Regions from separate parts of the Pseudoalteromonas sp. PB2-1 genome, predicted to be linked through region 2. Evidence: predicted binding sites of a transcription regulator. Region 2 holds the regulator's gene; the other holds the start of a gene.

Region 1 (11,228 bases), 920 kb from region 2:
TCGCAAGCGGTAAGCATGCGACTACGCACACGCGTTTTCCACCAGAACCAAACGGTTTTTTACACATTGGTCATGCAAAGTCGATTTGCTTAAACTTTGGTATTGCCAAAGATTATCAAGGTCTTTGTAATTTACGTTTCGATGATACGAATCCAGAAAAAGAAGACATCAATTACGTAAATTCGATTAAAGAAGATGTGCAGTGGTTAGGTTTTAAGTGGGATGGTGAAATCAAGTATTCATCTAACTATTTCGATGCGTTATACGGCTATGCGGTTGAGCTTATCGAAAAAGGCCTTGCGTATGTGTGTTTCTTATCGCCAGATCAAGCGCGTGAATACCGTGGTACATTAAAAGAGCCAGGTAAAAACAGCCCATACCGTGACACACCAGTTGAAGAAAACCTAGCGTTATTTGAAAAAATGCGTAATGGCGAATTCAAAGAAGGCGAGTGTGTACTTCGTGCAAAAATCGATATGGCAAGCTCATTCATGGTATTACGTGATCCGATTATATATCGTGTCCGTTTTGCTCATCACCACCAAACAGGTGACAAGTGGTGCATTTACCCAATGTACGACTTTACGCATTGTATTTCTGATGCGTTAGAGGGCATTACACACTCATTATGTACGCTTGAGTTCCAAGATAACCGTCGTTTATACGATTGGGTATTGGATAACATTAGCCTTGAGTGTCATCCGCAACAAATCGAGTTTTCACGATTAAATCTTGAGTACACCATTATGTCTAAGCGTAAATTAAACGACTTAGTGGTTAATGGTCATGTTGAAGGGTGGGACGACCCGCGTATGCCAACGATTGCTGGTTTACGTCGTCGTGGTTATACACCTGCATCAGTACGTGAGTTCTGTTCTCGTATCGGTATCACTAAACAAGAGAACATGGTTGAAATGGGTATGCTAGAAGCATGTATCCGTGAAGACCTAAATGAACATGCACCACGTGCAATGGCAGTTCTTGATCCGGTGAAGATTGTTATCGAAAACTATGACGCAGATAAAGTAGAAACGTTATCTGTTGCAAATCACCCGAATAAAGAAGAGATGGGCCGTCGTGATGTGCCTTTCACGCGTGAACTTTATATCGAGCGTGAAGACTTCCGTGAAGAAGCAAATAACAAGTTCAAGCGTTTGGTCCTTGATAAAGAAGTACGTTTACGTGGTGCTTATGTAATTAAAGCTGAGCGTGTTGAAAAAGATGAAAATGGTGAAATTACTACTATCTTCTGTTCTTACGATCCAGAAACGCTGGGTAAAAACCCAAGTGATGGTCGCAAAGTTAAAGGTGTAATTCACTGGGTATCAGCAAGTGAATCTATCACAGCTGAAGTACGTTTATACGACCGTTTATTTAACGTACCAAACCCAGCTGCTGCCGAAGACTTTAACGCAACTTTGAACCCAGAGTCACTCGTGGTGCTTGCTAACGCTAAAGTTGAACCGTCACTTGCCAACGCACAAGCAGAGCAGGGCTTCCAGTTTGAGCGTATGGGTTACTTCTGTCGTGATAGCAAAGCTGAAACATTAGTATTCAATCAAACTGTAGGTCTTCGTGATTCATGGGCGAAGATTGAACTAAAAGGCTAAACCTTTTAACTAAATTTTTAAGTTTCTAAGCTTAATAAAAAACCCTTTCACTTTTAAAGTAAAAGGGTTTTTTTATAACGATTAAAACTTAAGTCAAATTAGAAATAACCGCGAATACCTAAGCTGAAATTACGACCTGGTAGTGGTGCTTTCTCTTTAATAAATGAGCTGTGTACGAAACCTAGCTCATCGGTTAAGTTATCAATATTAATATAAAGCTGTGTATCTACAGGGCCTAAATCGAGTTGGTAGTTAGCAGATGCATCAAACAAAGTATAGCCATCAGTTTTTGTTTCATAGGCTGTGATATCTGACTGCTCAAAATAATGTGTACCTGTTAAGCTAAACTGCCAATCTGCAAATGTGTATTGTAATTCAGAGCCAAGTTTATTGGCTGGCACACGTGGTAAATAGCCTTCACCATCCTTTAATTTCGCAGTTGTTGAATCACCAAATACTTTTACTAATGCACTCGGTGTAACTTGGTAATGAACATCAAACTCAACACCGTAAAGTTTTGCATCTTTACTCGCGAATTGATAAACCGCCATTGCATCTTCATCAGCATCCGCTGCTGACTCTAAACCGTGCTCTTCATCAAATACTAAGCCTGTATTTTGTTGGTAGTAGTAGTTTTCAATATCGTTATAGAAGAAATTAACTGTGTAACCAAAATCGCCAATAAAACGGCGGAAGCTTAAATCAAAATTGGTGGCAGTTTCTTGATCAATATTTTCCGGTTCAAAATGAATTTCACCATCCTCAATGTGATAACCAAGGCCCAATTCATAGGTACTAGTAGCAATGTGCACACCATTTGATAGTAGCTCAGCACTCAGTGGTGCACGCTCTGAACGTGACACACTTAGAGCAACACTTTGACCTTCTTGATATTGCCAAATCGCACCTGCAGATAAGCTAAGGTTTGTGAAATCTTCGCTGTAGCTGATAATTTCAGCTTCTTCGTGTGCTTCTTCCTCGTGGTCATCTTCATGATCGTGATGGTGTTCACTCATGGTGATATCTGAGTCAATTTTGTAATCTTCGATTCGTGCACCTAGCTCAACCGTAACGTCACCAAATTGTCTTTCTTCGAGTAAAAATAATGCGTTTGAAGTTGTGGTGCTGGCAGGGGTAAAGGCTTCTTCACCGTCTGCATCATAATCAGACTCATAAAAGTGATAGCCTGCTATGCCATGCCACTGTCCTAATTTATGCTCAACAGTGGCACGTGCTTCTGTTGTTTCGTTATGAAAAACAGTGCCGATTTCTCCACCTTCAATTTCGGCATGTTGATAATCAGTGTAACCGACACGAAGCGTAATATTTTCGATCCAGTTATCGTGCAATGCATAGCTCATGTAACCTTGCCAACGGTCTTGTTCTAAGCGTGCAAATACTGATTCTTCATGCTCTTGTTCACCTTCATGATGCTCACCTTCTTCATGCTCGTCATGTTCATGATGATGGTGTTCATGAGCAGGAATACCATAGTCAGTTTCAATACGACCATAGGACATACCTACCGTTAAATGTTCACCTACATAGCTAGTACCAAAATTCAGCGTTTCGCTGTCGATAAATGTGTTTTCTACGCTGTTAGCTGTTTCGTGCTCTTCATGCTCTTCACCTTCATGTTCTTCGTGTTCTTCAGGAAGCTCGAAGGTAGGGGTTTCATAATCGTGGCCTTTACGCTTAGTTCCGTCAAAATGGAAATTAAATCCGTTATTACCCGTTTCTAACTTAGCGGCGTAGGTATTGGTATTCGACACTGTATCGTGAGTGTATTGTGCAGCGCCGGTTAGCGTATCGATGCTATCGGTAGGGATGCGATTATCAACGACGTTTACTACACCACCAATCGCACCTGAGCCATAAAGTAGGGTAGCAGGGCCGCGAAGTACTTCGATTTGTTCAGCAGCTAAGCTGTCGTTAGATGTGGCGTGATCTGGGCCTATACGTGAGGCATCGCTGCTATCAAGACCATTTTGGGTGATTTTTACACGTGGACCATCTAAGCCACGAATAATTGGACTTGATGAAACTGGGCCAAAATAACTGGCATTCACACCAGGTAAGCCTTTTAGTGTTTCACCTAAAGTTGGCTTGGCTTTGTTTTTTAAATTATCACCAGCAAGTACATTAACCGGTGAGATCATTTCTAAACTATTTTTATGTAGGGCTGATGCATAAACAACAACAGTTTCAACTGACGTCGGTGTTAGATTGACGACAACAGATTGGCTGTCACCAGAAATTTCTATACGTTTATCAATGTAGTTGTCTTTACTTATGTGGAGTTGGCCTTTGTTATCTACATCAATTTTAAATTGACCTGATTTGTCCGTCACCACTGTTTGTGATTTACCGTGAACATGAATTTCGGCATTTGCAATGGGTTGTTGCTTATCGTCTAGAACTTGACCTGAGATAACAGCTGCAAAGCTTGAATGTGAAAATAAAGCTGCTGCAACGGCACTTGAAAGTACTGTAAGTTTATTCATCGTTCCTACTTCTGAGTTTATTATTAATAATCTTGATATAATATAACACCTCATTTATGGCAAAACAATGACGTTATAGTATAACTTTTGTTTTGTCGCTATTTACCATACATCGGCTATACTCAAGACACCTTACTCGTGTAAAGGTTAACAGCTATGTCTGATAAAAATAGGGTATTCAAGGCACAATTTAGTATCGCTAATTTACGCCAGCACCGTAATCATTCTAAGGTATTTACTACTGCGTGCGAGCGCTCAGAAAGCTACCAGCACTTTGTTCTTAAATTATTAAGTTATTGTGTATTTGCATATAATGAGGATGCTGTGCTTAATGCAAAATCAGATCGTTCGGAGCCTGATGTTGCTATCAAAGCATTAGATGAGCACTATATAACTTGGTTAGTCGTTGATGAACCAGATTTTCCCACTCTCAGTAAAGTGGCGAAAAGGGTGGATGAATTATGGGTAGTGACAACATTGGATGGTGATTGGCTGAATGAATATCAGCATTCACTTGAACTGATCAGCAATGGACATTTGATTGCCTTTGATCATCAATTTATCGATGATTTAGCGTCACACCTAACCAAAAACCTACAGTGGGATGTCACTATTGATGAGCATGCAATCAGTGTTGCAGATAAGCTTGGTTTTTATCAGAGTAAGCAATTAGTTTGGCATTAAAGCTCAATGGTTATCTTACCATTGGGCTTACTGCAACATAGTAAAACTTCGCCTTCTCGCACAAAAGCAAGCGGCTCTTGATTATACTTGACGCTCCCTTCAACTAATTTTGCACGGCATGCACCGCAGTAACCTTCTCGGCATTGGTAGGGGACATCTATTTTTTGTTGTTCTAGGCATTCAAGGAGAGATGAACAGCCAGAATCAAACTCTACATTCTGGCTGTCTGTTCCTGCAAGGATAACCTGTGCAGTGATGTTAGTGCTCATTACAGGTCGAAGTCACCAAAGTCAGATGCATCAACTTGAGAGTCGATTTGACCAACTAGATAAGAGCTAATTTCAGCTTCTTGAGGGGCAACTTGTACATTGTCTGATACCAACCAAGAGTTGATCCAAGGAATAGGATTGCTCTTACTTTCAAACTGAGCAGGTAAGCCTACCGCAGTCATACGTGCATTAGTGATGTATTCAACGTATTGGCATAAGATATCTTTATTTAGACCAATCATAGAACCATCTTTGAATAAGTATTCTGCCCAATCTTTTTCTTGCTCGGCAGCTTCGACAAACATTTGGATCGCTTCTTCGCGGCATTGTGCAGCAACGATCGCCATTTCTGGGTCGTCCTTACCATCTTGCATAATGTTTAGAATGTGCTGTGTGCCAGACAAGTGCAGTGCTTCATCACGCGCAATTAACTTGATGATTTTCGCATTACCTTCCATTAATTCACGCTCAGCGAAAGCAAATGAACACGCAAAACTTACGTAAAAACGAATGGCTTCTAGGATGTTAACCGACATCATAGCAAGGTAAAGCTGCTTTTTAAGATCAAATAAGCTTACTTTGATTTCTTTACCATTAATAACATGTTTACCTTCACCATATAAGTTATATAGCGATACCATGTTGATTAAATCATCATAGTATTTGGTTACCGCATCAGCGCGCTCACTGATTTTTTCATTGCTTACAATATCATCGAAGATAAGCTCAGGAGATTGCGTTACGTTACGAATAATATGCGTATAAGAACGGCTGTGAATAGTCTCGCTGAATGCCCATGTTTCGATCCATGTTTCAAGCTCAGGGATTGATACAATCGGCAGTAAGGCAACATTTGGAGAGCGACCTTGCACACTATCAAGTAGTGTTTGATATTTTAGGTTACTCAAAAAAATGTGTTTTTCATGATCAGGAAGCGCTTGGAAATCTAAGCGATCTTTACTTACGTCAACCTCTTCAGGGCGCCAGAAAAACGATAATTGTTTTTCTATTAACTTTTCGAAAATAGGGTACTTTTGTTGATCGTAACGTGACACGTTTACTGTTTGGCCGAAAAACATCGGTTCTTGTAATTGGTTATTATGGTTTCGACTAAAAGTTGTATATGACATAGTGATTTCTCAAAAAACAGTCAGGACAAAGCGGGCTAATGAGCCCGCCTTTGTTATGTTATTAATTTAATTAGATTTTACAAGCGCCGCCTGCACAACTGTCATCTTCAACCTCAGGTGTTAACTCATCTTGAGAGTCAGATGCACCGTCACGGGTGTTGTGATAGTACAGGGTTTTAACACCGAGTTTATACGCAGTTAGTAAATCTTTTAATAGCACCTTCATAGGTACTTTACCGCCTTCGTACTTAGATGGATCATAGTTCGTGTTTGCAGAGATCGTTTGGTCAACGAATTTTTGCATAATACCAACAAGTTGTAAGTAACCATCGTTTGAAGGAATATCCCACAGTAGCTCGTAGTTATCTTTCAGATTTTCATACTCTGGTACTACTTGCTTTAAGATACCATCTTTACTTGCTTTAACACTGATATGACCACGTGGTGGTTCAATACCATTGGTTGCATTAGAGATTTGCGATGATGTCTCTGAAGGCATGAGTGCAGACAGCGTCGAGTTACGCATACCGTGCTCTTTAATGCTGGCACGTAATGAATCCCAGTCTAAGTGAAGTGGCTCTTCACAGAACTGATCAAGGTCACGCTTGTAAGTATCTGTTGGCATAATGCCTTGAGAATACGTAGTCTCGTTAAATTTTGGACATGCACCACGTTCTTTCGCTAACTCATTTGACGCTTTCATTAGGTAATATTGAATTGCTTCAAATGTTTTGTGAGTCAGCGCATTTGCACTGCCGTCTGAGTAACGCTTGCCATTTTTCGCTAAGTAGTAAGCAAAGTTAATTACACCAATACCTAACGTACGACGACCCATAGTCGCGTTTTTAGCTGCTGGAACAGGGTAGTCTTGGAAATCAAGTAAGTTATCAAGCGCACGAACTGCAAGTTCAGCAAGCTCTTCTAATTCATCAAGTGATTCAATTGCACCTAAGTTAAACGCAGACAAAGTACACAGTGCAATTTCACCTTCTTCATCCATTACATTGCTAAGTGGCTTAGTTGGTAATGCAATTTCTAAACATAGGTTAGATTGACGAATTGGTGCCACAGTCGAAATGAACGGGCTGTGTGTATTACAGTGGTCAACATTTTGTAAGTAGATACGACCTGTGCTTGCACGCTCTTGTGCAAACATTGAGAATAACTCAATCGCTTTAATACGTTTTTTGCGAATTGACTCGTCTTGCTCGTACTTAACATATAGCTCATCAAACTTCGCTTGATCTTCGAAGAAGGCGTCATATAGACCAGGTACATCTGATGGGCTAAATAAAGTGATGTAATCATCTTTAATTAAACGGCTGTACATTAATTTGTTGAACTGTACACCGTAGTCAAGGTGACGAACACGGTTATCGTCAACACCACGGTTGTTCTTAAGAACTAATAAGTTTTCAACTTCTAAGTGCCATAATGGGTAGAATAGGGTTGCTGCGCCGCCGCGTACACCACCTTGTGAACAGCTTTTAACTGCTGTTTGAAAATGCTTATAAAACGGGATACAACCTGTGTGGTACGCTTCACCGTTGCGAATAGGGCTGCCAAGCGCACGAATGCGACCCGCATTAATACCAATCCCTGCACGTTGCGAAACATACTTAACGATCGCAGACGATGTCGCATTAATAGAATCTAGGCTATCACCACACTCGATAAGTACACATGAGCTGAACTGGCGCGTAGGCGTACGCACACCGGCCATGATTGGTGTTGGTAATGAAATCTTGAATGTAGATACTGCATCATAAAAGCGCTTGATGTAGTCAAGACGCGTTTCTTTTGGATAATCAGAGAATAAGCTTGCAGCCACTAAGATATATAAAAACTGTGCACTTTCGTAAATTTCACCAGTAACACGGTTTTGAACCAAATATTTCCCTTCTAGCTGTTTTACAGCAGCATAGCTGAAGTTTAAGTCGCGGTTGTGATCAATATAAGAATCTAACTCATCGATTTCTTGCTCGGTATAATCAACAAGTAAGTGTTGATCATAACGTTTGTCTTCAACTAATTTCGTGATGTGATCGTATAAGCGTGGTGGCTCAAATTGGCCGTACGCTTTTTTACGTAAATGGAATACAGCTAATCGAGCAGCAAGGTATTGGTAGTCAGGCGTATCTTTAGAGATCTGATCAGCTGCCGCTTTGATGATAGTTTCATGAATGTCATCGGTACGAATTCCATCGTAAAATTGAATATGTGATTTTAATTCAACTTGCGAGACAGACACGTTATTTAGACCTTCGGCGGCCCAAGCGATCACGCGGTGGATCTTATCTAGATCAAGTGACTCTTTACGGCCGTCACGTTTGCTTACAGATAGCTGTTGGTTCATAGTCTTGCCTGTATTCCTTGGGAAATTATATTTTTAGTGAAAACTTATTCTTCAGTATAATTTTTATTATTAAACACTAGATTGTGTGAATTGAATAACATTTAGCCACAATATCTGGTGTTCTTTAAATTGCAGATCACAAGATAGTGTGGTCTGCGATCATTTGCAAGGGACAGAAATGCCCCTATTTGTGGATAACTACTGGATAAGCGCATTGTGTTAGTGAGCATTAACCTTTGACCATTCATTGATGATGAAATTTGTAAAAATCAACTCAAGATCTAGAAAATTTACCGTTTTTGAAAATAAATTTTGACTGTTTTTTTTATCGTCAAAGAATGCTCAAAACTCAAACCGATCACAATATATAGTATCTAAATTTAAATATAGCACTATATATGGTTAAATCCATCAATAGGCGAATGCCAATTGAAATCAGCTTGCCAATCCAGAGCAGCATCAACACTGGGTATATAGCCCCATAAAGCAGTAGCACTATACATATTGGCTGCTTTTGCCGCTTGGATGTCGCGCTCCGCATCCCCTATATATAAACAACGACTGGGATCAACATTGAGGATCTCAGCAGTATGCAGTAGTGGATCTGGAGATGGCTTCGCCACGTCTAGTGTATCTCCACTCACCACAGCCATAGCATTACTTAAAGAAGGGATTGCTTTGACTAACGGCTCTGTTAAAAAACCTGGTTTATTAGTCATAATGCCCCATTTAATGTCTTTTTGTTCAAGTGCAACTAAGAGCTGCTCTATACCCTTAAAGCATTTACTGTGCACAGCAATATCTGCAGCGTAGTAGTCAAGAAGCTGCTGGCGCAAGGCGAGTTGTTCAAGTTCGGGCCATTTATCACCAAAGCCTACTTCTAATAATGCATTTGCACCATTAGAAGCTGCGGGGCGATAAACATGCTCAGCAACAGGCGCCACATTGGCATCAGCTAAGACACGGTTTAATGCGCCACCTAAGTCATCTGCGGTATCGAGTAGTGTGCCATCTAAATCAAAGATAAACGCATCAAAATCGATAGGGGGTGTTTGTACACCACTCATCAGACCAGTTTCTCAAAGTGAAGAATGTAATTAACACTGACATCATCATTTAAGCTGTACTGCTTAGAGAACGGATTATAGGTAAGGCCTGTACTGGCTCTTACTTTTAAGCCTGCCTCTTCTGCCCATGCAATAAGCTGTGCAGGTTTTATAAACTTCTTGTGGTCATGAGTACCTTCGGGCACCATTTTTAAAAGCTTTTCAGCGCCAACAATGGCAAATAAGTATGCTTTCGGGGTTTTATTTAATGTTGAAAAGAACACATCGGCGCCCGGTTTGGCAAGTTCTGCTACAGCACGAATAATAGAAGCAGGATCTGGAACATGCTCCAGCATTTCCATACAAGTGATCACATCAAAGCGAGCAGGGTGCTCTTCAGCAAACTCTTCTGCGGGTACTTTAATATAATCAACGGGCACGCCGGTTTCCAAACTGTGTAGTTTGGCAACGGTTAATGGCTCTTGACCCATATCGATGCCGGTCACCTTTGCGCCCATACGTGCCATACTTTCACTTAAGATGCCGCCGCCACAGCCAACATCTAAGGTTTCTTTATCAAATAAGCCGCCCACTTTATCGGCAACAAAATCCAAGCGAAGAGGATTTATTTCATGAAGAGGTTTGAACTCTCCGTCGCGGTCCCACCAACGTTCTGCGATGGCTTCAAACTTTGCAATTTCTGCATTATCTACATTTTGATGTTCGGTCATAAAAAACTTCCTCGTCAATCTGAGGCCATTATATAGGGGTAAATTAATAAATCGCAAAGATTTAGCGCCTGTAAATCTAAATAAATTGTGATAGCATGGTCTGGAAATAATAACTAAAGCTCTGAAGACGGCGCTTTGCCTCTTTATGAGTCAATACTGAAGGAATGTGAAATCAAATGACTGATCTCGCCAATGAAATTCTGCCAGTCAATATTGAAGATGAATTAAAAAACTCCTACCTTGATTACGCGATGAGTGTAATCGTAGGGCGTGCATTGCCAGACGTACGTGACGGCTTAAAGCCTGTTCACCGCCGTGTTTTATTCGCAATGAACGAACTCAATAATGATTGGAATAAACCTTACAAGAAATCAGCACGTGTTGTTGGTGATGTAATCGGTAAGTACCACCCACATGGCGACAGCGCGGTATATGACACCATCGTTCGTATGGCGCAGCCTTTCTCATTACGCTATATGCTAGTTGACGGCCAAGGTAACTTTGGTTCTGTTGATGGTGACTCTGCGGCAGCAATGCGTTATACGGAAGTCCGTATGGCGAAAATGTCACATGAATTATTAGCTGACTTAGAAAAAGAAACGGTTGATTACGTACCTAACTACGACGGTACTGAGCAAATTCCTGACGTATTACCTACTAAAGTACCTAACTTATTAGTAAACGGTTCTTCGGGTATCGCGGTTGGTATGGCGACAAACATTCCACCTCATAACTTAACAGAAGTTATCAATGGTTGTTTAGCGCTTATTCAAAACCCTGATATGACAATTGCTGACCTTATTGAATATATCCCAGGTCCAGATTTCCCGACTGCGGCGATTATCAATGGTAAAAAAGGTATTGAGCAAGCGTACCTAACGGGCCGTGGTAAAGTTTA
Region 2 (11,228 bases):
ATCAGGCGCTTGGCTAATCGCCATCACCGCTTCGGTCATATTTGAAATAGCAGAATGGCGCTCTATTCGCCCTTCGTGGGCAAGCCATAAACCTTCACTAAAGCTTGCCAGCCAAATATTATTTTGATTATCACGAAAGATGTCAGCAAACCAGATGCTCTGATCTAACTGACTAGGCTCAACCCACTGCCAGTCACCTGAGTTATCTCTAAATAATAAACGACCATAGGTGGAAATCCACAGCGCACCATCTGAATCGCTCATAAACTTATAAACAGCTGAGTTGCTCGCGTTAGGGAGTGGGAATGGACGCAGCTCATCATCTAAATCAAGAAAGTATGCACCCAGCTCCGATGCTAAATATAAGTTACCCTCAAGCCAAGCCATATCATGAATAATGGTCTGCGCTAGGCGCTCAGGCAATGACACTTTTGCGGTAAGTTCTAAACGTAGTTTTGCAAAGTCAGATGAGGTATTTGTTAAACGCAACAGGTGACGCTCATTGACCAACCATATACCTTCTGGTGATAGCGCCATTTGGCTGACTGAACCGACAATTTGCGTAATTGGTGTGGCATTGGATACAGGCACGACCAAGGCTGAATTTTGATTTAATGTAACCTGATTACGTGCTACGAAATAAAGGCCATTGGCTGCAATCCAAATACTGCCTTTTGAGTCTTCTAGAATATCGCGAACAGGCCCTTTTACGTTAAAGGTTTGCGACATCATAGTTTTAGGATCAAGTGTTACCAAACCATTTTTGGTACCAACCCAAAGTAACCCGGTGCTATCTACCAATAGCTTATTAATACCATTACTAGGTAGAAAATCGCTATTTTGTGTATTGAAGTTAGTAAAGGTATTTCCATCAAAGCGACTTAGGCCAAACTGTGTGCCTAGCCACATATAGCCTTGCTCATCTTGAGCAATACTTTTTAAAGATTGTGAGGGCAAGCCATTTTGGATATTCCACTGTTTAACGACGTAGTCGGTAATAGACGCAAATGCAGACGTGCTGCAAAGCATCAACAAACAGAGGATTATAAATCGCATCATATACTTGCCACCAAGTAACACCTAACTCATCGTTTAAAAAGGTAAATAGCCTGCTTTAAACAAGGCTTGAACACAAATTAATGAAAATATACCTGCTAAAATATCATCAGCCATGATGCCCAAGCCACCGTGTAAACGTCTATCTAAAATTCGGATAGGACCTGGTTTAGCAATATCAAAAAAGCGGAACAATAAAAAACCAACCAATAATGACTGCCAACTTAATGCGGCACCTATCATGGTGATATAATAACCAGCAACTTCATCCCAAACAATGGCTGGATGATCATGTACTCCTAAGTCATCGGCTGTTTTACCACAGGCCCAAATACCAAACACACTGATCACGATGGCGAACACCACCTGTAACCACAATGGAAAGTACATAGTTATAAAAATAAATGGTAAGGCAGCAAATGTACCGAAGGTGCCTGGTGCTTTAGGCGCAAGACCTAAACCAAAACCCAAACCAAAAAACTGGTGTGGGCGTTTTAAATTGAATAAACGGTTACTGCTCAAACCGGCTCCTTCGTAAAATGCTGAAAGCCCTTACCTTGATAGTTAAATTTTTCACCATCAAGTAATAGCTCAATCTCGCCTTCGCCACTTTGAATTTGCCCAACACAACTCGCTTCAACACCGTACTGGCGTAGTTTCATATCTACCATGCTTTTATTACTTTCAGGCACAGTAAACAACAACTCGTAGTCGTCACCGTAATTTAGAATGTAATCAAACTGCTCTTTACGTGGAATTGAAGAATTTAAGGCATCTGACACAGGCACTTTATCAACATTAATCACAGCACTAACTTGCGATAGCGCTAAAATATGGCCTAAATCTGCCAGTAAACCATCAGAAATATCAATGGCTGATGAGGCTGCACCGCGTAAAACTTGCCCTGCAGCCACTCGAGGCGTCGGGTAATCGAAGCGATTATTTAAATAGCTTAAATGTTCTGGGGCAATATCAAGGCCTTGCTTACGTGCTTCTATTGCTACACCAGCATCCCCCAGTGGACCAGTTACATAAATCCAATCGCCCACTTTGGCACCACTACGACGCAACGCTTTACCTTGAGGTACGATGCCTTTAGCACAAATGGTAATCGTTAAAGGCCCTTGTGTTGTGTCACCGCCAATGATCTGCACATTGAAGTACTCTGCAATCTCATGCATGCCTTCGGTGAACTGTTCAAGCCACTCTATATTAGCTTCTGGCAATGTTAAACCAACCGAAACCCACGTAGGTTCAGCGCCCATTGCAGCCAAGTCACTTAAATTAACGGCTAAAGCACGATGTCCTAGGGCACGCGGTGATATATCATCAAAAAAGTGTACACCCGCGACTAAGGTATCTGTTGTTACTGCCAGTTGGCAGTTTTCAGGCACGGTTACTAACGCACAATCGTCACCAATTCCAAGGTTTACATCACGACGAATAATGCCGCGACCTTTAAAGTAACGATTGATTAATTCAAATTCCTTCATACACAAAAAAGCCGGCCCAAGCCGGCTCTCCTTTACGGGGTTGATTACTTGCGCAGCTCTTTCACTGCTTTATCAAGTACACCGTTAACAAATTTATGACTATCTTCAGCACCAAACATCTTCGCAAGCTCAATGCCTTCATTGATTGCTACTTTATAAGGTACGTCTTCACGGAATTTCAGCTCGTAGCCAGACAGACGTAAAATTGCTTTTTCGACCATGTCTAACTCATCAGCTGGGCGTGCTAAATGTGGTGCAACGATTTCATCTAATTGCTTACAGTTAACAACAACACCGCGTGCTAGGTCTTTGAAATATTCGACGTCGATTTTAGTCACATCATTTTCAATTAACATTTGCTGTTCAATGTCAGCAATTGGGTTACCGCTTAACTGCCAAGAGTATACGGCTTGAAGTGCTAAGATACGTGCTTTACGTCTTGCTGCTGGTTTCACAGAGATTCCTTAAACTTAAATTTTGTCTAACACATTAACCATTTCAAGCGCACCTAAAGCAGCTTCGCCGCCTTTATTACCCATTTTGGTACCTGCGCGCTCAATTGCTTGCTCAATGCTTTCAGTGGTTAATACGCCAAATGCAACCGGGATATCATACTCAAGAGATACTTGTGCAAGACCTTTGTTTGATTCGCCAGCGACTAAATCAAAGTGTGGCGTACCACCTCTGATCACTACGCCTAAAGCGATGATTGCATCGTGTTCTTTCTTTGCTGCAACGCGTTTCGCTGCTAAAGGTAATTCAACGGCACCTGGTACGTAAACAACGGTAATGTCGTCGTCAGATACGCCACCTGTGCGCTTAAGCTCATCAACAGCACCTGCTAATAGGCTGCTACCAATAAAGTCATTAAAGCGAGAAATGACAATGGCAAATTTTTTGCCTGGTGCGTATTTGTTACCTTCAATAATTTTCATTTAATAACCCTAAAAAATAAGTTTAAGCGGTTGCGATTGCGCAAAAATTACGGCGCATAATACCACAAAAATATAAAAGTAGCCTAGTTAATTAAGACTGCGGCTCAACGTAATCAACCACCTCTAAGTGGAAACCAGATAACGCATGGTACTTTTTCGGACGGCTCATTAAACGCATCTTTTCAATACCTAAATCAGCTAGGATCTGAGAGCCGACCCCCACGGTACGCGATGTACCTTGGAATTTACGATGACTAACATTTTCACCCGCATCTTCAGCGGCAAATGCTTTTACCGTTGCTTCAAGCTCTTCGGTTGACTCTTGTTTACCTAAAATTACTAACACACCATCATGTTTAGCAATATAAGCCATTGCATCAGATAACCCCCAACTACGGTCTGCATTGCGATCTGAGAGCAAAATATCATTAAACGTACTTTGTAAGTGAACACGTACTAACGTTGGCTCATCTTTTGATACGTCACCTTTTTGTAAAACATAATGAAGCTGACCATCAATAGTGTCTTTGTAGGTCACTAAATCAAACTCACCATGCTCGGTTGGCAGTTTACATTTAGCAACGCGCTCAATGGTGGTTTCGTTTAGGTTTCTGTACTCGATTAAATCCGCAATGGTGCCAATTTTTAAGTCATGCTCTTTCGCAAATACTTCGAGATCTGGGCGACGTGCCATGGTGCCATCTGCATTTAAAATTTCAACAATCACTGATGAAGGCTCAAGACCCGCTAAACGCGCTAAATCACAACCCGCTTCAGTATGACCGGCACGTGTTAACACGCCACCTGGCTGCGCCATAATTGGAAAAATATGCCCTGGTTGTACAATATCGCTCGGCACGGCACCTTTAGCGATAGCCGCTTGCACTGTGCGTGCGCGGTCGGCCGCAGAAATACCCGTTGTTACGCCTTTAGCCGCTTCAATCGACATAGTGAAATTAGTTGAAAAGGCAGCACCGTTGTTTTTGACCATAAGTGGTAATTCTAACTGCTGACAACGCTCTTGTGTCATGGTTAAACAAATTAAACCACGGCCGTGTGTTGCCATAAAGTTGATGGCATCAGCACTAATATGTTCTGCTGCGATGATTAAATCGCCTTCATTTTCTCTGTCTTCATCGTCCATTAAAATAACCATTTTACCGGCTTTAATGTCATCGATAATTTCTTGCGCGCTGTGTAAATTCATAATGTGCCCATGAGAGTATGATTAATTTGACCTATCCGTGCTTATTTAATAAAGCCAGCTTGTGCTAGCAAGCTCATTGATATGTCTGAACGGGAAGGTTGTTCAGCCCCTTTTATTAGGCGCTCTAAATAGCGAGCAATCTGGTCAACTTCTAAGTTCACCTGAGTACCCACCTGAAATTCTGCAATCGTTGTTTGCTCAGCGGTATGTGGAACAATCGTCAACTTAAAGCGATTTTGCTCGACTTCGTTGACCGTTAAACTAATACCATCAATACATACCGAACCTTTGTAGGGAATGTATTTCATTAAATCGCTGTTGGTACTTAGCCAATACTCTGTTGCACGAGCATTAGGACTAATACTTTCTACCGTCGCAATACCATCAACATGGCCTGATACCAAGTGCCCACCTAAGCGAGAAAGTGGTTGCATGGCTTTTTCGAGATTAACTGTTTGGCCTTTTTTGTAATGTGCAAATCCAGTTAAGCTGATTGTTTCGTTTGATAAGTCAGCACTAAAACCATCGCTATATTTAGCGACAACCGTTAAACACACACCGTTGGTGGCAATACTGTCACCGAGCTTGACGTCTTTCATATCCAAATTATTGCTTTGGATACGAATAGCTAGATCACCTTGCTTTTGTGTTAGTTCAACAATTTTACCTGTTGCTTCAATTATTCCAGTAAACATAGTGCTACTCTTTATTTTCAATATATGTGGCTTGCTTTGCTTTTTTCGCGGTTATGCGGATGTCGTCACCAATCATCACTGTATCAGTAAAGGTCAGCTCAGTGATATCACTCATCATGGTGACTTCTGCAAAGTTTAGTAAGCTTTTGCCCAAATCACCTATTAACTTAGGAGCAATATAAACAATGTATTCGTCAATTAAATCTTGCTCAGCAAACACGCCAGCGAGGGTCGCACCTGCTTCGAGCCAAACATGATTAACTTGTAGTTCAGTAAGACGCTTTAAAAGGGCCGATAAATCAACTTTATTGTTAACTGCTGGCACCACTTCGTGCTTAACAAAATGAGGCCATTGATGCTGATTATCAAGCGACGTGGTAAAAATAATCACCGAGCTCTCGATGCTGAATAACGCAAGCTCAGGCGTTAACCTATTTTGTGAATCAATAATGACTCGGGTCGGCTGGCGTAAAGGCAGCGAGGTTGGCATGGTAAATGGAAGCTCTTCAATGCGAACATTCAGTTTTGCATTATCGGTCAAAACCGTATCTGCACCAGTGAGTATCGCGCAACTTTGGGCACGAAACGCTTGCACGTCTTGGCGTGCTTTAGAGCCTGTTATCCATTTACTTTGGCCGTTATTTAGCGCAGTTTTACCATCTAAACTACATGCCATTTTACAAGTCACATATGGCAATCCTGATTCCATACGCTTTAAAAAACCTTTGTTTAAATCGCGCGCTTGCTGTTCAAGTAAACCAGATGCAACGCTAATACCGGCGTCGGCTAAAATTTGTAGGCCGCGACCACTCACCGCAGGGTTTGGGTCGACCATAGCGGCAATCACCTTGCTAACACCCGCTGCTTTTAAACCTTCGGCACAAGGTGGAGTGCGTCCATAATGACTACAAGGCTCTAAAGTCACATAAGCAGTGGCGCCTTTCGCGTTGTCGCCAGCTACAGCCAAGGCATTCACTTCAGCATGGCCCTGCCCTGCTAATTGATGAAACCCTTCACCGACTATTTCGCCATCTTTAACCAAAACACAGCCAACATTCGGGTTTGGCGTCGTAGTAAAACGACCTTGTTTAGCAAGCTCAATGGCACGCGCCATATAAGCTGTATCAAGCTCTGTAAACGACATGATTAATCACCTAAACGAGCGATTTCTTCACCAAACTCGCGAATATCTTCAAATGAACGATAAACCGATGCAAAGCGCACATAGGCTACTTTGTCGAGTTTCTTTAGTGACTCCATGATGCACTCGCCAATTAAATGGCTAGAGATCTCACGTTCACCCGTGGCACGAAGTTGAGATTTAATGATATTAACGACTTCATCGACCTGCTCAGTGCTAACAGGGCGTTTCTCTAAAGCGCGATGCAAGCCATTGAGTAACTTGTCTTCATTAAATGGTTCGCGGCTACCGTCTTGCTTGATGACTCTTGGCATCACAAGCTCAGCGCCTTCAAAGGTGGTAAAGCGCTCATGGCATTCGTTACATTCACGTCGACGTCTCACTTGGTGACCACCGCCAACAAGTCGAGAATCAATTACTTTGGTATCTTTTGCGGTGCAAAAAGGGCAATGCATAGGGTTCAACTTCCGTTTATAAAAAACAAAAAAAGGCCGCTTAGTAAGCGGCCCTTATAATAGCAAAAAACAACGCTATTGTTATCTTAATTACGGTTTAACCAGTAATTAAGCGTAAACTGGTAATTTTTTACAGATAGCTTTCACTTTCTCTTTTACTTCTGCTTGTACAGACTCATCGTTGATGTTGTCTAGTACGTCACAGATCCAGCCCGCAAGCTCTTTTGACTCAGCTTCTTTGAAGCCACGGCGAGTAATAGCCGGAGAACCAATACGAAGACCAGACGTTACAAACGGTGAACGTGGGTCGTTTGGTACTGAGTTTTTGTTAACTGTGATGTTTGCATTACCTAGTGCAGCGTCAGCATCTTTACCTGTGATATCTTTATCGATTAGGTCAAGAAGGAATAAGTGGTTGTCTGTTTTACCAGAAACAACTTTGTAGCCACGCTCTTGAAGAACTTCAACCATAGCTTGAGCGTTCTTAACAACTTGTGCTTGGTACGTTTTAAACTCTGGTTGTAATGCTTCTTTAAACGCAACCGCTTTAGCAGCGATGATGTGACATAAAGGACCACCTTGACCACCAGGGAATACAGCGCTGTTTAGCTTTTTGTAAATCTCTTCATCACCACATGCAGAAACGATTAGACCGCCACGAGGACCCGCTAATGTTTTGTGAGTTGTTGTAGTAACAACGTGTGCGTGAGGGATTGGGCTTGGGTATACACCCGCTGCGATAAGACCAGCAACGTGAGCCATATCTACGAATAAGTATGCACCTACTTTGTCAGCGATTTCACGGAATTTAGCCCAATCAACAACGCCAGAGTATGCAGAGAAACCAGCGATGATCATTTTTGGCTTGTGCTCTAATGCAAGTGCTTCAACTTGAGCATAATCAATTTCGCCTGTCTCTTCATTTAGGCCGTATTGAATTGCATTGTACGTTTTACCAGAAAAGTTAACGTGTGAGCCGTGAGTTAAGTGGCCACCATGAGCTAAGCTCATACCTAGTACTGTATCGTGCGGCTGAAGAAGCGCTTGGAAAACAGCTGCGTTTGCTTGTGAACCTGCGTGAGGTTGAACGTTAGCGTAGTCAGTACCGAATAATTCGTTTGCACGGTCAATAGCCAGTTGCTCAACAACGTCAACGTGCTCACAACCGCCATAGTAACGTTTGCCTGGGTAGCCTTCAGCATATTTGTTCGTTAGCTGAGAGCCCTGTGCTTCAAGCACGCGTGGGCTACAGTAGTTTTCAGACGCGATCAGTTCGATGTGCTCTTCTTGACGAGCCGTCTCTTTATTGATGGCTGCAAATAACTCTGGATCGAAATCCGAAATATTCATGCTACGTTCTAACATGGGGTCTCCTAAGGCAACGTGTATGGTGTTTTTTTGAAGGCTATATTGTACGCTTAAAACGCACTTTTGCCTATCGTGTAAAGATGAACATATTTAAACAGGGATTGAATTTATTTCACAGTGTTTTAATAATGATATTTTTTTATTGATACATAACAAAAATTTATAAATTTAAAATATTACATATATTTTTAAAATGTCACTAAATTAAAAAGTGCCCGCTGATACTTGTATTTCCACTAACACCAACTAATCTTATAGTATTAGTTAGTATCATGGATGATAGCGAGACATGTTAGCCAAACCAATTTACGAAGTTGTCCCTTATGTGTACTTCTTTCTCGGGGTGAGTTGTATTACGTTAGCCAAGGATAGTGTGCCAACTTTAATCGGTATAATACTGTTTTTAATGGGCGCTAATGTGTGGCGTATGCGCTCTGAGGCCAGAAGAACTGATCACTCAAGCCAAAGAATAAAACAAACGAAATCTCACTATTACTATGAATTTAAACCATTTATTTTATTCATTTCAGCGTTCACTTTAATTCAGTGGACACAAAACGAAATAATCTCAATTATCAGTGTGTTACTGTGTATCGCCTCTTTGGTAATTCTCATTATGCGAGTTTTAAACCGTCATAGCCATTCACTACTTCATTAAAATAAGCAATATAAAAAAGAGCGGCTAAGCCGCTCTTTTTTATGGATATTACGCGAGTTTACTTAGTAGCTCAGTGCGAAGCAATTGATAATCAAACTTGATATCTTCAGCTAAACATTGCTTTGCTAATGCATCAGCAAGTGGTTTCGGCATAGGCAATTCGATATCTAAAATTTCTTCAACACTTTCTTTAAATTTAGCTGGGTGTGCAGTCGCTAAAAAGATGCCTGCGCTGCCGTCTGCTAGATTTTCTTTCAAGCCTTGATAAGCAATTGCAGTATGAGGCTCTGCAATGTAACCCGTTTGATGAATTTTTTTCATCACCTCTTTTGTTTCTTCTTCACCTACACAGCTTGAGTAAAAATCATCATAGCTAAACCATTTGTTATCCAACATAAACTGAACACGTGGCCAGTTATTCGGTTTACTCACATCCATTGCGTTCGATAACGACTCAAGTGTGTCATTCGGTGCCCATTCTTTATTTCGTAAAAAACGTGGCACCGTGTCGTTTTGATTCGTTGTGGCACTTAATTTAGCAACCGGCATACCAAGCACTGCTCCAATCATTGCAGCGCACACATTACCAAAGTTACCACTTGGTACTGAGATATGTGCTTTACTACGCTGCTCTTTAGGTAATTGAGCAATGGCTTCAAAGTAATAGCATACCTGTGCAACTAAACGACTGATGTTGATTGAGTTAGCAGAGTTTAGACCTAGCTTTTGTTTAACTTCATCGTCTAAAAACGCTTGTTTTACCATGCTTTGACAATCATCAAAGCTACCATCAACAGCATAGCAGTGAATGTTATTACCTAACGTTGTGAATAGCTTTTGCTGCGCCAGTGATATTTTCCCTTTCGGGTATAAGATCACGACATCAATATTAGGCTTATTATAAAATGCATGAGCAACCGCAGCCCCAGTGTCGCCTGATGTAGCCGTTAAAATCGTGACTTTTTCGCCTTGGTTAAATTGCGCAAGACATTCAGCCATAAAACGGCCACCAAAGTCTTTAAACGCAAGCGTTGGACCATGAAATAGCTCTAAGCAATAAATGTCTTTTTCAACTTCTACCAACTTCACATCAAAGTTAAACGCATTTTGCACCATCTGAGCAACGGTATCGGCAGGTAATTCATCACCAATTAGGTGCGATAAAATCTTGCTGCTACGGCTAACAAAGTCCAAATCTAATAACGCATCAATGTCTTGAATTGGCGTTAGGCTTTCTGGGAAGAACACCCCTTGGTTACGCCCTAAACCCGTTTTTACCGCTTCAACAAACGACACCTGTTGTGTTTCATCTTTTAAATTATGTAATTGCATGTTTATTCCTTAAATTCTTTAAAGCTGTCGTGTGCCAAGCTGATCAAGTTGACAGATGTGGCAAAAGCCCTGCTCATTGATGTAATTATCATTCAGCCACGCTGCACACTTTTGTGCAGCTGCAAGGCTCTTACACACGGTAAATAATGTTGGACCCGCCCCCGAAATACTGACAATCTCTGCGCCAAGCTCTGGTAAAGCACTTTTAGCTTCTGCAAAGCCTTGAATGAGCGGTGCGCGATGTGGCTCAGCTATTTCATCACTCATAATGGATAGCGCTGCATCAAAGCGACCAGTTAGCAATAAGCTACTAAATGCAGAAAGTCGCTGTGCAAACTCAACACTGTCGTGCATTGATAATTGCTTTGGCAGTACTGATCGCGCTTTTGCGGTATTCAGTGAAAAACCTGGAAAAGCCGCTACGTAATACCATTGATTATCAACAGGTAACGAAATTGACTTGTTCGGAATAAGTTCACCAGTTAATTGCAAACCACCTAAATAACATGGCGTGATGTTATCGTAATGACGGCCGCCACTAACAATGGCTTCAAAATCAGCCATCAACTCGATAAGTTGCTCTTGTGATAAGTTCGTTTCGGCAAACTTATCAAGGGCTGCAAACGCAGCCACCACAGAACACGCACTTGAACCTAAACCTGAGCCAATTGGTAAGTTCTTTTTAAGCTCCAGTTTTACCGCTGGCATAGCCGGCGCAACGTGTTCTTTAAAGTGAATTAAACATTGATAAGCCAAGTTTTCTTCAGCATTAGCAGGCAATTTATGAGCATAGTCGCCAGAGCAGACAAAGGTATCTTGCTCAGCGGCACTCACCTCGACAACATCACCTAATAAGGTGCCATCGATAGGTGCCAGCGCAGCACCTAG

What was found. Region 2 encodes NrdR, which represses ribonucleotide reductase genes. Its sites were predicted from a motif close to AAACACNANATNTNGTGTTT; they were not measured.
Region 1: the regulator NrdR is predicted to act here: its motif matches at 8,657-8,676, upstream of nrdA (class 1a ribonucleoside-diphosphate reductase subunit alpha).

Annotation. Positions count from the first base shown of each region.
Region 1 covers NZ_CP090667.1:1,743,371-1,754,598, forward strand. The annotation lists gene glnS (glutamine--tRNA ligase) at 1-1,610, shown strand, start outside; gene L0Z67_RS08040 (TonB-dependent receptor) at 1,709-4,114, opposite strand; gene L0Z67_RS08045 (YaeQ family protein) at 4,271-4,798, shown strand; gene yfaE (class I ribonucleotide reductase maintenance protein YfaE) at 4,795-5,067, opposite strand; gene nrdB (class Ia ribonucleoside-diphosphate reductase subunit beta) at 5,067-6,197, opposite strand; gene nrdA (class 1a ribonucleoside-diphosphate reductase subunit alpha) at 6,268-8,553, opposite strand; gene L0Z67_RS08065 (HAD family hydrolase) at 8,946-9,620, opposite strand; gene ubiG (bifunctional 2-polyprenyl-6-hydroxyphenol methylase/3-demethylubiquinol 3-O-methyltransferase UbiG) at 9,620-10,330, opposite strand; gene gyrA (DNA topoisomerase (ATP-hydrolyzing) subunit A) at 10,507-11,228, shown strand, end outside.
Region 2 covers NZ_CP090667.1:821,985-833,212, reverse strand. The annotation lists gene L0Z67_RS03905 (ligand-binding sensor domain-containing diguanylate cyclase) at 1-1,059, opposite strand, end outside; gene L0Z67_RS03900 (phosphatidylglycerophosphatase A) at 1,093-1,578, opposite strand; gene thiL (thiamine-phosphate kinase) at 1,575-2,549, opposite strand; gene nusB (transcription antitermination factor NusB) at 2,594-3,004, opposite strand; gene ribE (6,7-dimethyl-8-ribityllumazine synthase) at 3,020-3,484, opposite strand; gene ribBA (bifunctional 3,4-dihydroxy-2-butanone-4-phosphate synthase/GTP cyclohydrolase II) at 3,576-4,691, opposite strand; gene L0Z67_RS03875 (riboflavin synthase) at 4,733-5,386, opposite strand; gene ribD (bifunctional diaminohydroxyphosphoribosylaminopyrimidine deaminase/5-amino-6-(5-phosphoribosylamino)uracil reductase RibD) at 5,391-6,530, opposite strand; gene nrdR (transcriptional regulator NrdR) at 6,533-6,982, opposite strand; gene glyA (serine hydroxymethyltransferase) at 7,091-8,347, opposite strand; gene L0Z67_RS03855 (hypothetical protein) at 8,640-9,008, shown strand; gene thrC (threonine synthase) at 9,057-10,340, opposite strand; gene thrB (homoserine kinase) at 10,359-11,228, opposite strand, start outside.